DNA from 2 places in the Roseateles sp. AC306 genome. Region 2 is predicted to be linked to the other one. Evidence: predicted binding sites of a transcription regulator. Region 2 holds the regulator's gene; the other holds the start of a gene.
The links. Region 2 encodes LexA, which represses DNA repair genes until DNA is damaged. Its sites were predicted from a motif close to ACTGTATNNNNATACAGT; they were not measured.
Positions count from the first base shown of each region.

Region 1: imuA (translesion DNA synthesis-associated protein ImuA) is a predicted target of LexA. The motif match lies at 4,964-4,981, and genes of this name have one in related genera.

Region 1 is NZ_CEEDEB010000008.1:189,711-196,707, reverse strand. Features, by position in the region: gene xth (exodeoxyribonuclease III) at 82-849, shown strand; gene AC0IZJ_RS17245 (GGDEF domain-containing protein) at 1,126-1,782, shown strand; gene AC0IZJ_RS17240 (thermonuclease family protein) at 2,164-2,526, opposite strand; gene AC0IZJ_RS17235 (hypothetical protein) at 2,416-2,658, shown strand; gene AC0IZJ_RS17230 (hypothetical protein) at 2,694-3,701, opposite strand; gene AC0IZJ_RS17225 (hypothetical protein) at 3,760-4,038, opposite strand; gene AC0IZJ_RS17220 (SOS response-associated peptidase) at 4,050-4,871, opposite strand; gene imuA (translesion DNA synthesis-associated protein ImuA) at 5,035-5,790, shown strand; gene AC0IZJ_RS17210 (Y-family DNA polymerase) at 5,837-6,997, shown strand, end outside.
Region 2 is NZ_CEEDEB010000001.1:604,079-611,075, reverse strand. Features, by position in the region: gene prmB (50S ribosomal protein L3 N(5)-glutamine methyltransferase) at 1-532, shown strand, start outside; gene AC0IZJ_RS02455 (ATP-binding cassette domain-containing protein) at 529-2,466, shown strand; gene AC0IZJ_RS02450 (DUF1304 domain-containing protein) at 2,459-2,821, opposite strand; gene AC0IZJ_RS02445 (MarR family winged helix-turn-helix transcriptional regulator) at 2,951-3,427, shown strand; gene AC0IZJ_RS02440 (organic hydroperoxide resistance protein) at 3,463-3,897, shown strand; gene AC0IZJ_RS02435 (asparaginase) at 3,898-4,815, opposite strand; gene lexA (transcriptional repressor LexA) at 4,901-5,569, shown strand; gene AC0IZJ_RS02425 (DUF72 domain-containing protein) at 5,640-6,620, shown strand; RNA gene ssrA (transfer-messenger RNA) at 6,856-6,997, opposite strand, start outside.

The sequences.
Region 1 (6,997 bases), on a different contig from region 2:
AGTTGAACCGCATGAGGACCATCGCCCGGCGAGGGCACGACGCTTGCCGTTGTGCGTCGCCTGTCCTTAGGTTGCTCTGGCATGAAGGTCGCAACGTACAACGTGAACGGCGTCAAGGGCCGTCTTCCTCGGCTAATCGAGTGGCTCGAGGAGACAACGCCGGACGTCGCCTGCTTGCAGGAAATCAAGACCGGCGACGCGACATTCCCCATCGAAGCTATCGAAGCGGCCGGCTACCAGGCGGTGTGGCACGGACAGCCCCGGCATCACGGGGTAGCCGTTCTCGCGCGTGGAGAGACGCCGGTCGAAGTGCGCCGTGGTCTGCCAGGCGACGCCACGGACCTCCAAGCGCGGTATCTTGAGGTAGATGTTTTCGGCCTACGCATCGCCTCCGTCTACTTGCCGAACGGCAACCCAGTCCCGAGCCCCAACTTTGACTACAAGTTGCGGTGGTTCGAGCAGTTCATCGCCTACACCGAGACGCTCGTCGCGGGACGGAGGCCAACAATCCTCGCGGGCGACCTGAACGTTGTCCCGACGAACGCAGACATCTACAACGCATGGGCGTGGCAGTTCGACGCGGTGATGCAGCAGGAGACACGCGATGCCTATCAGCGGCTGCTCAGCCAAGGCTGGATAGACGCTACGCGCCACCTGCATCCGAGCGAGCGCATCTACAGCTTTTGGGTCAACGGCGAGGCTTTTGCCCGGAACGCTGGCTTTCGGATGGATTTTTTACTCTTGAGCCCCGACCTGATTGGTCGCTTAGCTGCGGCTGAGGTTGACGTTGAATACCGCGGCCGCGAGAAGCCGAGCGACCACACACCCGTCTGGGTCAACCTCCTCTAGACATCGGCGCGCATGTTTACTCGTCGTTGGGATGGTTCGCTGGCTCCGTGTTCTCATCGGAAGCGGGGTCGTCCTTGCTCCCTGACGGTGGAATTTGCGGTCTGACTGGTTGCTGAGCTTGCGGAACGTCCTGTCCTTCCGAATCGACGGGATAGACCGGACGACGGCCCGGATGCGGCTGAATCTTCTTGGCGTCCACGACGGCTCCTCGTAGCTGTTTGAAAAGCAGCTGCGGCAAACCGCGTGCCGGCCAGAGCGGCCAGTAGACTGGGTCGCATGGCAAGTGGCACCCCTCGGCTGTACTCGTACTTATGGCGTTTACAACGGCGCCTTGAGAGGGGCCGGCCAACTCGACGTGCACGGTGGCTCAGCCAAGGGCTGCTTCATCTCCGCAACTGGCTCTTCCCGCGCGACTTTCTGACCGGTGCCTACTGGCGAGACGAATTCATCAAGCGTGTTCGCGGTGCGTTGGCGCGGAGGCAGGGCGGCGCCTTGCTCTTCATCGACATAGACGACTTTGGCTGGGTCAACCACACCTGGGGCCACGCTCATGGGGATGGATGCCTACAGCGCTTCGTCGGCATCGTGCGGGACGTTGTCGGCGGCATGCTCATCGGCCGTTTCGGGGGTGAAGAGTTCGTCATCTACATCGAGCGTCCCGCGGCAGCTGTGGATTTGGCTGAAGAAATCAGGCGGCGCATCGAGCAGGACAAGAATTTCCTCCTGATGCGGGAGCAGGTTCCGAGGCAGCTAACGTCCAACTCCTTGGCCTTAGGGTCCAACCGCTCCTTCCTCACAGCGTCTATCGGCGTGGCTTTGACCGAGGGAGACAGCTCGTTCGAGAAGCTGTTTGCAGCCGCAGATACGGCACAAAACGATGCAAAGGTGGGTGGCCGCAATCGCGTTGAGGTTCGGTCAGTCGACGGAGACTGAACTTTCGGGCGGGTCGTGCAACTTCGCCGCGCGGCCGCTTAACCTTCAAGAGACTGGAACCACGCGGCGTAAGGCGTGTTCCTCGCAAGGTGCCGGTTGTAGTCCGGTGCACCGTCGGACCACCATACGGGACCGCGTTCTCCTAGAGCAATCTTTGCCTCGTCGACAGCAGCGCGTGCTTCAGCGCGCCGCTCGGCGGAGCTGTTACCCCTGAGCGCTCGACGCGCCCCCATCAGCTTTGCCGTCAGTTCGACGCGCTCGCTCTCGGCAAGGTTTGGATTCGTCCTGCGCCAGAGCCGCCCACGCACTACCAAGTACCGACCATCCGGCGTCGTCGGGTAGCTGGTGGAAGGTGTCGACGAGTCGCGCATAGCCGCAAGGTTAGCGGCGTCTCGGTGCCCGCTTGCTGGCCCGAAAGTCCCAAGGTGCAATAGGACCGGTGTCATGCCAGAGACCTTGGCGTCCGGCCCTCGCTTCGGCCTCGGCCGTGCTGTACTTAACCCGGTCCTCCGGCGACTGCTCCCTTGCATAGGCGACGTAGTGCCAAGCGAATCCTGATTTCAGTAACTCAAGGGACACGTCGCCTCCATCGACTCGAACCTTGCCGACGATGCGACCCCAGCGGTCCCGCTTTTGGTACTCGACCTGGACGTGTTTTCGGAACACCCAGCCCGCAAGCGCTTCGCGTGCCTTTGTGCCAAACGCCTGGCGTCTCTCTGGAGCGTCGATGCCTGCCAAGCGCACGTGGTGCTGATGCCTTTCTGCATCCAAGACCGTTACCGTGTCGCCGTCAGCGATGCCAACGACCTCGCCAAAAAGCGTATCGGCCATCACTGGACACGCCAGCAGTACAGCGAGCAAGGCCGCGACGGCTGAGCGAGCTCGGTATGCCGGAATCACCGAAAGATGGCTCACGGATGGTGAGATGCAGCTTCTGTCGTGGGCCGAATCCGGCGTTCCAGGATTAGCTGCAGCGCTTGAGCACCCAGGCGCGCGTGAACATCCAAGGGGCGCCGGACATGCCATGCGCCTTCCAGCCGCTCATCGACCTCGACGTCTGGGACACGACGAACCTGCAGCTCCGGCACGGACTCGTCGACCTCGAACGCCAGGCCACAAGCATGTCGCGCCTCTGGTTTTCGTGTCAGGTCGATGAGCCATCGCGAGCGCCACTGTTCGTTCGGGACAGATGCGTCCTCGGGTGGTCCCCCGAACTCCGGGGGCAGCAGCCTTCCGACTTCGATGCGGCAGCGCTCAAGATTGAAGTGCTCCCTGACGCGCTGCGCGGCCTGCTCGTCGTATCCGACGGCGTCTTCAATGACGTCCGCCAACACCTCTCGAATCGCCCGCTGCCACGTTTCGACGGCGCGGGGTTGCGGTCCAGGGGCGTGGACGCCGCCAGCTAATTCGCAGGCATGGCGCGCTTCAAGGACGGCTTCCTGACTGCCAAACCTGCTCCAAAGCGCTTCACGAGCTAACTCGGCGGCGGATGGGTCGTCGAACGGCTCGAACACGCTCCACTCCACCCAAACCTCAAACAGTCTGAACGTCAGCCCACCTGCTCCCCTGGCGTGCAGCGGCACCTCGCGCCCGACCATCACGCACGATTCGTCGAGCTGAGGGTTGTCACGCAACAGCTCCGCCGACATGGCGGGCAGACCGGCGGCAGTCCACGCTGCGCGATACGCCTCACTAATTGCCGCAAGCCACCGATTGACTGCTTCAGGCGTTTGACCAGCTTCGCAGACATACCGCTTTCCCGTGGCCAGCGCCGCGTCGTGCGCTGCGATGACGTTCCAGGCCCCGAAATGCCTATCGAGCACCGTTCGCGCCACCCGACGAGCGAGTTCCTCTTGCTCGGCATCGAACGGGCTGCAGTCGAACCAAAGGGCGTACGGATGCAAGTTCAGTTGAGTCATTGCGTTAGCTCGGCCCTGTTGGACGACCCGAAGTCAACATCGTCCAGGATGAGTCTCATCAGGCAGCAGTTGCTAGCTCTCGCCAACGAAGTTCGTGCGCTGGCACGTTGACGACATTCTCTGCTGCGAGGGCTTCACGTGCGCGCCGCTCGCGAACCGACTGCGCCCATTGGGCATTCAGGTCTGGGTCCTGCGCTATCAAGCGCTGCGCTTCGCGGATTGCAGAGGCGAACTGCGGGCTCGACGTCAGCTTGTGGTTCAAAAAAGCGCTGTGCCGCTCGGGCCAGACCCGCCACCAAGTGACGATGCTGTGAGGGTCGTTGAGGTTCAGGAACATCGCGCTCTCCTTCATCCAAACAGGTCGCCGTTGAGGGGCCCCGGCAGCTCCGGCGGAGGAGGGGGCAAAGCGGTCGGCTTTGCGGTTCGCTTGCGCGGTAGCTCGGCCGCGGTGGCGCGCCATTCCTCTTGGAACATGTCCGGCTCGTTGACCCACTGCGGCGGCTCGCGCAGCGGCCGTGCCACCGGGTCCACCGCTGCGGCGTGCAGTTTTTCAGCGGGAAACCGCACGAGCAGCTGCTCGGCCGTCTTGGTGGACCCGTAGAGCCAGGTCTCTTGCGCCGACATCGGCAGGATGACCGGCATCCGCTTTTCGTGGTCGGGATGGTTGAGGTGGCCAAACACGGCGTGGCCGTCGGCGTTGATGGTGAGCATCGAGAACGACAGTACCTTCTCACCTTGTGGGCTGGACCACTCGTTCCAGATGCCGGCTAGCCCCATCGGCTCAGCGTCCGCCAGGCTCACACCCCAAAGCTCCGGGTGACCGTCCTCCGTCTCGTAGCACCACTCGGCGATGCGCTGGACGGGAATCACGCAGCGGCGCCCCGCCCACCAGCTGTCCTTGAATGCAGGCTTCTGCCGCATGGTCTCGGTGCGGCAGTTGTACGTGTGTTCCGAGAACTCAACAGACGTTGCGAAGGATGGAAGCAAGCCAAGCACGCCAAGCTTGGCGTCGCCCAGGGAATTGGGCTTGCGAACCGTCGAGCGCACGATGAACGGCGCCAGCGCGCCAGCGCTGGGGTGGGGGGAGGCCTCGGCACCTGCCGGCAGGGTCACACCGAACGCGCCCAGCAGCTTGGCGTTGTTGGTGACAGCTTCATAGTTTGAACACACGGCTACGTCCTTCCTCGGGCCAAAAGCCGTGCCACCGGGCGGTTTTCACTCCCCGCGACCGAACGGCTCGACAGACCCATGGGCTGGATGGTACTGTATAAAACATCAGTACATCAAGCCGACCGTGCAGCTCACCCCACCCGCCCAAAACACCGCTGTTCCCATGGTGGAGCCGCTGCCTACACACGTGGAAGCTGCACTGTGGCGGGGTGGTGAGCTGCATCCGCCTCCCTCCAAGGTCTACGCCAGCGGCTGGGCCGCCCTGGACGACGAGCTGCCGGGTGGTGGCTGGCCCGGGATGGCCATCACCGAGCTGCTGACATCGCAGCCGGGTACGCTGGAATGGCGCCTGCTGATGCCAGCCATCCGTCCCATCATGACCGGCGGCGGTGAAGTTGCCGTCGTTGGACCAGCGCGGCCGCCGTCGATGGAAGGTTTGGTGCAGGACGGCATCGAGCCCGACCGGTTCTGGCGCTACAACGTCGACGAGCCCGCCCGACGGCTGTGGGTCACGGAGCAGCTTCTTCGGGACAACGGTGCCGACGTGCTGGTTTCGTGGCTGCCGCAGGTCAGACCGGAACAGCTTCGCCGCCTGCAGGCCTGCGCCCAAGGGTTCGAAGGCGTCTGTTTCCTCATCCGACCGGCGCAAGCCCTCAGGGATTCGTCACCGGCGCCGCTACGTGTCGTGGCTGAGATGGGCCTGGATTGGGACCTTCGGGTCCGAGTCGCCAAGCGCAAGGGGCCGCTTCACGAGGGTGACCTACTGCTACCTGCGTACGCCGGCGGGGTCGCCCGCGTACTGACACCCGAGTTGATGCGCCCCAGCCAGCTCGACGACAAACCGATTTCCATCGAGGTGCCCCATGTGGTGGGCAGCACTCCTACCGCCACGCGACCCAGCGACACCGCCCACCACTGATGTCCAACAGAGGCTTACGAACTGGGCGCTGCAATTCACCCCGCGGGTGGCCCTTTTTGAAGAGTCCGTTGTCATGGAGGTGGCGGCGTCGACGCGTCTGTTCGGTGGTCGACAGGCGCTTAGGGACCGGGTCGTCCTCGAATCTGCAGAGCTGGGCTGCGCCAGCGTGGCTTGGGCCTCCAACAGCTTGGCGGCGCTGTGTTTGGCCAGGGCCGGGAATGAGAACAACGATAACGCTCAGCTGACCGGGCTGCTGAACGGGCTGCCACTCAATGTGCTGACGGCAGCCCATAAGCACCTGGTGACGTTGGGGCACGTCGGCTGCAGCCGGCTCGGCGACCTGCGACGACTCCCGCGCAACGGTCTGAACCATCGCTTTGGCAAAGAGCTGCTCATCGCGCTGGACCAGGCCTACGGCGACCGGCCGCTGGCCCACGACTGGGTGCAGCCATCGGACGACTTCCACGCCCGGCTGGAGCTGATGTCCCGGGTGGAACTCGCCCCAGCGCTGCTTGCTGGCGCCCATGTCCTTCTGCTGCAGCTCTGTGGCTGGCTCACAGCGCGGCATGCCGGTGTCACGGCGTTCGCGTTTGGGTGGGCGCACGACACGATGCGCGCCAAGAATGTCGAAGCCACAGGCGGCCTGACCATCCGGACGGCGATTCCAAGTCGGAACATCGACCACTTGGAGCGGCTGCTCACGGAGCATTTGGCCAAGGTCGAGCTGGCAGCTCCCGCCGGCGAAGTGATGCTGACCGCTACCGAAGTGGTGAGGCTCGAGCAGCAGAACTTGTCGTTCTTGCCCGACGTCGTGAACCGCACGCAGGCGCGAGCGCTGCTGCGAGAGCGCATAGCCGCGCGCATCGGCCCTGAAAACGTCCAGAGGCCGGTGCTGCGTGAGGACTACCGGACCGAGTGGACCCAGCATTGGCTTCCGCTTGACCAGCAGCCGCCGAAGCGCAAAGGCGCTACGCCGCCGTTCCCGGCGCCAACCTGTGTGCTCGATACGCCCTTGCCGCTCGCTGTGCGAAACAGCCGGCCGCATTTCCAGGGGCCGCTGAAGCTCTTGCTCGGTCCTCACTTGGTTGAAGGTGGCTGGTGGCATCGGGTCGGTCCGCGCGAGGAGCAGGAGCACACCCAGGTGCGCCGGGACTACTGGCTGGCGCTCAGCCCGCATGGCGGATTCCTTTGGGTCTACAAGGAGCGC
Region 2 (6,997 bases):
CCCCTGGCTGCATCCGACCAGCCGTCGCGTGCTGGATCTGTGCACCGGTAACGGTAGCCTGGCCGTGCTGGCGGCGCTGGCCTGGCCCGACGTCGAAGTGGATGCGTTGGATATCGACATCAACGCGCTCGCCGTCGCCAAGCTCAATGTCGAGCGCCACGATATGGCGCTGCGCATCCGCCTGCTGCAAGGCGACGGTCTGGCCGCCGCCGTCAGCCAGAACACCGGACCCTACGACTTGATTCTCTGCAACCCGCCCTACGTGAACAGCACCAGCATGGCCGCCCTGCCCGCCGAATACCGCGCCGAACCCGAACTGGCGCTGGCCGGCGGGTCGGACGGCATGGACTTCATCCGCGAGCTGCTGCGCGCCGCGCCCGCTGCCTTGACCGACGACGGCGTGCTTGTGCTGGAGATTGGCAACGAGCGCGAGAACTTCGAGGCCGCCTTTCCGACGCTTGAGACCGTCTGGCTGGAAACCTCCTCCGGCGCCGACCAGGTGCTGCTGCTGACCAAGGAAGCCCTGCAATGATCACGCTGCGCGATATCACGCTGCGCCGCGGCGTCAAGGTGGTGCTGGACAACGCGTCCGCCACGCTGCAACCCGGCGAAAAGATCGGCCTTGTCGGTCGCAACGGCGCCGGCAAGTCCAGCCTGTTTGCGCTGCTGACCCACCGCCTGGGCAACGACAAGGGCGAGGTCGAGGTGCCCAAGCACTGGCGCCGTTCCGAGGTCGCCCAGAACATGCCCGAGACGGACGACGGCGCGACCGACTACGTGCTGGAGGGCGACCTGCCGCTGGTGGCCGCCCGCGCCGCGCTCGAAGCGGCGGAGGCCGCCAACGATGGCCACGCGATGGCTGACGCGCATGCGCTTCTGGCCGACGTCGGCGCCTTCGACGCCCGCTCGCGCGCCCAGGCGTTGCTGATGGGCCTGGGCTTCAAGAGCGAGCAGCTCGACGCCCCGGTCAACAGCTTCTCCGGCGGCTGGCGCATGCGCCTGCAGCTGGCCCGCGCGCTGATGTGCCCGGCCGAGCTGATGCTGCTGGACGAGCCCACCAACCACTTGGACCTGGACGCCCTCGTTTGGCTGGAAGCCTGGCTGGCGCGCTACGACGGCACGCTGATCATCATCAGCCACGACCGCGAATTCCTCGACGCCATCACCAAGGTCACGCTGCATCTGGACGAAGGCAAGCTGGTGCGCTACGGCGGCAACTACACCAGCTTCGAGACCCAGCGCGCCGAGCGCATGGTGCTTCAGCAGGCGGCCTTCTCCAAGCAGCAGGAGCGCGTGGCCCACCTGCAGAAGTTCATCGACCGCTTCAAGGCCAAGGCCAGCAAAGCCAAGCAGGCGCAGAGCCGCGTGAAGGCGCTGGAGCGCATGGAGCGCCTCGCGCCCGTACTCGCCTCGGCCGACTTCAATTTCGAGTTCCGCGAGCCGCTCAATCTGCCCAACCCGATGCTGATGTTCGACGAGATGTCGGCCGGTTATGGCACGACCACCATCGTGCGCAACATCGACCGCTCCGTGCTGGCCGGCCAGCGCATCGGCATCCTGGGCGCCAACGGCCAGGGCAAGTCGACGTTGGTGAAGACGATTGCCGGTACGCAACCTGCACTCGCCGGCAGGCTGACGCAGGGCAAGGGCCTGTCCATCGGCTACTTCGCCCAGCAGGAGCTGGACGTGCTGCGGCTGGACGAAGGCCCGCTGGAGCACATGGTGCGGCTGGCCCGCGAGGTTGGCCCGGCCGGCCGCGAGCAGGAGTTGCGCGACTTCCTCGGGCAGTTCCGCTTCACCGGCGACATGGTTAACCAGCAGGTTGGCAGCCTGTCCGGCGGCGAGAAGGCCCGCCTCGTATTGGCCATGCTCGTGTGGCAGCGCCCCAACCTGCTGCTGCTGGACGAGCCCACCAACCACCTGGACCTGAACACGCGAGAGGCGCTGTCGATGGCGCTCAACGAGTTCGAGGGCACGGTCATGCTGGTCAGCCACGACCGCGCGTTGCTGCGCGAGGTCTGCGACGAGTTCTGGCTGGTGGCCGACGGCGTCGTCAAGCCCTTCGACGGCGACCTGGACGACTACCAGAAGTGGCTGCTCGACCAGAGCAAGGAAGCCGCCCGCGCTGCCAAGAAGCAATCGGCGGCAGCAGCCGCGCCCGCGCCGGTGGTTGCCGCCGCACCTGCGCCGGCCCCCGCAGCGCGCGAGGACCGCAAGGTCTCAGGTCAGGCGCGCGCCAAGCTCGCCGACCAGACGCGGCCGCTGCGCAAGGAGATGGAGCAGATCGACAAGCGCATGCATGCGCTTGCCACGGAGCGCTCCAGCATCGAAGCTCAGCTCGCTGAAGGCGCCGCCGCGTCGGCCATCGCCGAGATGGGCAAAAGGCTGAAGGCGATCAGCGACCAGCTCGAAGCCGACGAAGCCCGTTGGCTGGAGCTGGGCGAGCAGATCGAAGCGCTCAGCTAAGAAGCACCGCTGCCAGGGCCAGTGCGCCCGGCAGCGCCTGCACGAACAAGATCTTCCTGGAGGCCGTAGCCGCGCCGAATACGCCGGCCACGACGACACAGCCCAGGAAGAACACCAGCCAGGGCTTGCCCGCTCCCGCGGCGCCCTGCACGAGGCCCCAGGCCAGGCCCGCAGCGAGAAAGCCGTTGTAGAGCCCCTGGTTGGCCGCCAGCGACTTGCTCTGCTCGGCAAAGTCCGCCTTCAGCCCGAAGGCCTTGCGGCCCAGCGGCTTGGTCCAGAAGAACATTTCCAGCACCAGGAAGTACAGGTGCAGCAGTGCCACCAGCGCCGCCAGCACGATTGCGAGTGTCTGCATCGTCTCTCTCCTCATCATTGATTGGGGTGGCGCATCCTCGCAGATGGCCCTAAGGTCCCCTGTCGCTAAAAGACGTGGGAAAGACCATTTAACTTGTACGCAATTGAATTGCCAACTACATTAGAAGCCATGCCACGCGCCAAGCCGTCCACCGCCAGCGATCCCCGCACGCAATGGCTGCAGCTCGATCGTCAATTGTGTTTCGCGCTGTACAGCAGCTCGCTGGCCATGACCAAGCTCTACAAGCCGCTGCTGGCGCCGCTGGGCCTGACCTATCCGCAATACCTCGCCATGCTGGTGCTGTGGGAGGCTGATGGCCTGAGCGTGTCCGCGCTCGGCCAACGCCTGTCGCTGGACTCTGGCACGTTGACGCCACTGCTCAAGCGACTGGAGCTGCTGGGCCATGTCGAGCGCCTCCGTGCCACGGACGACGAGCGCCGCGTCGACTTGTTTCTGACACCCGCAGGCCGCAAGCTGCGCTCCCTGGCGCTGGACATCCCCAACCAGCTCGCCTGCGCCAGCGCCTGCGAGCTGGACGAGCTCGTCGCACTGACCCAGCGGCTGCACGAACTCCGGCAGCAGCTGAGTCAAGCCACTACCGACTGATCACCTTTCCCACCACGACCCCCAAAGGAGCCCCCATGGCCATCGAAAAAGCCCTCTACACCGCCACCGCAACTGCCACTGGCGGCCGCGCCGGCACTGCCAAGTCTTCCGATGGCGCCATCGACGTGACGCTGTCCACGCCCAAGGAACTGGGCGGCGCCGGCGGCCCGGGCACCAACCCCGAGCAGTTGTTCGCGGCCGGCTACTCCGCCTGCTTCATCGGCGCGATGAAGGCCGTCGCCGGCAAGCAGAAGATCAGCCTGCCCGCCGAGGTGTCCATCACCAGCGATGTCGCCATCGGCCCGCACGCCAACAAGCCGGGCGCCTTCGGCATCCAGGTCGATATGAAGATCTCCGTGCCCGGCATGGAGCGCGCCGCACTGGAAGCGCTGGTGGCCACCGCCCACGAGGTATGCCCGTACTCCAACGCCACGCGCGGCAATGTGGACGTGACGCTGACGATCGTCTGATCAGCCCGCGAGCAGGACCAGGATCAGCTCGATCCTGGCCTTGACCGGACTCAGTGCACCGGCACTCGGCAGCAGGCCGGGCAGGTCCATCACCGGCCCGGCGTCGCAGCGCGTGCTGCGCAGCACGCGTACGCCGCGCACCTCGGCGTCACGCAGCGCATCCTCCAGGGTCATGCTCAGCGTGCCGTTGCCTGTCCCGGCTGCGACGATGCCGTCCACACCCGCCGTTAGCAGTGCCTGCACGACACGGCCATCGGCGCCGGCGTGGTTGAGCACGATGTCGACGCGTGGCCAGCTCTCCGCCGGCCTTGCGACACGATTCAGACCTAACGCCTCACCCACCGGCCAGCGGCCAACAAGCCGGACCGCGCCCTCCTCCACCCGGGCCACGAGCGCGCCGTCCACCGATTCGAAGGCATCGACGCGGTAGCTGTGCGTCTTGCGCACCTGTATCGCGTCATGCACGCGACCCGCCAGCACAACGACCACACCCATGGCGCCCCGGGTGGCCGCCACTTGCACAGCGTCGAAAAGATTCTGCGGCCCGTCGGGCGCCAGCGCCGTCGCCGGCCGCATCGCCGCCGTCAGCACCACGGGCTTGGTTGGCGCCAGCACGCGGTGCAGAAAGTAGGCTGTCTCCTCCAGCGTGTCCGTGCCGTGGCTGATAACGACGCCCGCCACCTCGGGCCGCGCCAACTGCGCCTGCACGGCATGCGCGAGGCGCTGCCAGGTCGCACAGTCCATGTCCTTGCTGTCCAACTGTGCGACCTGCTGCGCCTCCAATGGCCGCCCCACCAATGCCGGCACAGCAGCGAGCAAGTCCTCGACACGCAGCTGCGCGGCCGTGTAGCCCACGCCGTCGCTGGCGCTTGCAGCGGTGCCAGCAATCGTGCCGCCGGTGCCCAGAATGACGATCAATTTCGCTGGGGTTTGCAATTTGCTGGTTTCCTGGACAAAAATACAGGTGCTGGACAAATTTCCAGCCACCTTGAAAAGGCCGCCCGTGCAAGACCAACCCAAGCTTACCGCCCGCCAACAGCAGATCTTCGACCTGGTGCGCAACGCGATCGAAAGCACCGGCTCGCCCCCCACCCGCGCCGAGATCGCCGCCGAACTGGGTTTCAAATCCGCCAACGCCGCCGAGGAGCATCTGCAGGCCCTCGCGCGCAAGGGTGTTCTCGAACTGGTCGGCGGCACCTCGCGCGGCATCCGCCTCAAGTCCGACACGCTGAATGCCGTCAATCGCGCCCGCCAGTTCAGCCTGCCCATCCCGGCGTTCGCCCAACTCACGCTTCCCTTGATCGGCCGCGTTGCCGCCGGCGCTCCCATCCTGGCGCAGGAGCATGTCGAGCAGACTTACACCGTCGAGCCAACGCTGTTTGCGAAGAAGCCCGACTACCTGCTCAAGGTCAAGGGCATGAGCATGAAGGACATCGGCATCCTCGACGGCGATCTGCTCGCCGTGCAGTCCGCCAAGGAAGCCCGCAACGGCCAGATCGTCGTCGCCCGCGTTGGTGAGGAAGTCACCGTCAAACGCTTCAAGCGCGGGCCGGACGGCATCCAGCTGCTGCCTGAGAACGCTGATTTCGAGCCCATTCATGTGAACGACAGCGAGCACTTCAGCATCGAGGGCCTGGCCGTCGGCTTGATCAGAGGGCAAGGCTTCAACTGATCGATATTGAACGGCGCGCGATTCGCTTGGATCGACGCCGGTTTGGGCACGCGCCCTGCCCCGTTGCCGCATGGCCAAGGCACGCGCTCCCGGTGGTGACATTCGAATCGGCATCTCCGGCTGGCGATACGAACCCTGGCGCAGTGTGTTCTACCCGGAGGGCTTGGTCCAGCGACGCGAACTTGAGTTCGCATCGAGGATGGTGCCCACCATCGAGATCAACGGCTCCTTCTACTCGCTTCAGCACCCGGACTACTACGCGCAGTGGCGCGATGACACGCCCCCCGGCTTTGTGTTCTCCGTGAAGGCGCCGAAGTACATCACCCACATGCGGCGGCTGAAGGAAATCGAGACGCCACTGGCCAATTTTCTTGCGAACGGCCTGTTCGAATTGCGTGACAAGCTCGGCCCCATCCTCTGGCAGTTCCCGCCGATGCTGCCCTTCAAGCCGGATCGATTCGAAGCATTTTTCGCCATGCTGCCGCATGACACTGAAGCGGCGGCGCGTATCGCCAGAGGTCACGACTCGCGCGTTGAAGGCCGGGTGAGCCTGGACATCGACCGCAAACGCTCGATGCGCCATGCCGTCGAGATTCGCCATCCAAGCTTTGTCGACCCAGCTTTCATCGCGCTGCTGCGGCGTTACGAGGTCGCGCTGGTCGTCGCCGATACAGCCGGCAAATGGCCATTGCTTGAAGACCTGACCGCAGATTTCGTCTATGTGCGCTTGCACGGCGACAAGGAGCTCTACGCGAGCGGCTACAGCGGCGAGGCGCTGGACCGCTGGGCGACGCGCGTCAAGGCCTGGAGCAGCGGCCACCAGGTATACGACGCCCGCTTGGCCTCCACGGATCCCGGTCCCCATCATTCCCGCCGCGACATCTACTGCTATTTCGACAACGACGTCAAAGTTCATGCACCCTTTGACGCCGCGACGCTCACCCGCAAGCTGGGCCTCGACAGCCCGATCGGCGAGCGAGGAGCGTCGATGCCCGACTGGGCTATGCCGGGTCCCCGCGTACGAGCAAAGGGATTCGGTGCAAAGAAATAGCCCCCGCGCTCGCGCGCTCTCACCATCAATCGTGGTGGGGTCCATAGCCCGAATACCGGCTGGGTAACTCTGCGAGGAGTGTCACCCCGACGAGCCGGGCTATCCTGAAAGTTACCCGGTCAGATGCCGGAAGGTGGCGCACTTACCCGGACGCTGACGGACAAAGAAAAAGGCCTAAGTCGTTGATTGACTTAGGCCTTTTTTGGAATTCAGCGAACCTCGCTGAACTCTGTAATGGTGGAGCCGGGGGGAATTGAACCCCCGTCCGCAAGCCATCACCGGGCAGATCTACATGCTTAGCCGGCTGATTTGAATCTCACGGTCAACTCGCGCAGTGGCACGCTAGCTTTCCCGCCAGTCACTTAGTCTCACAACAC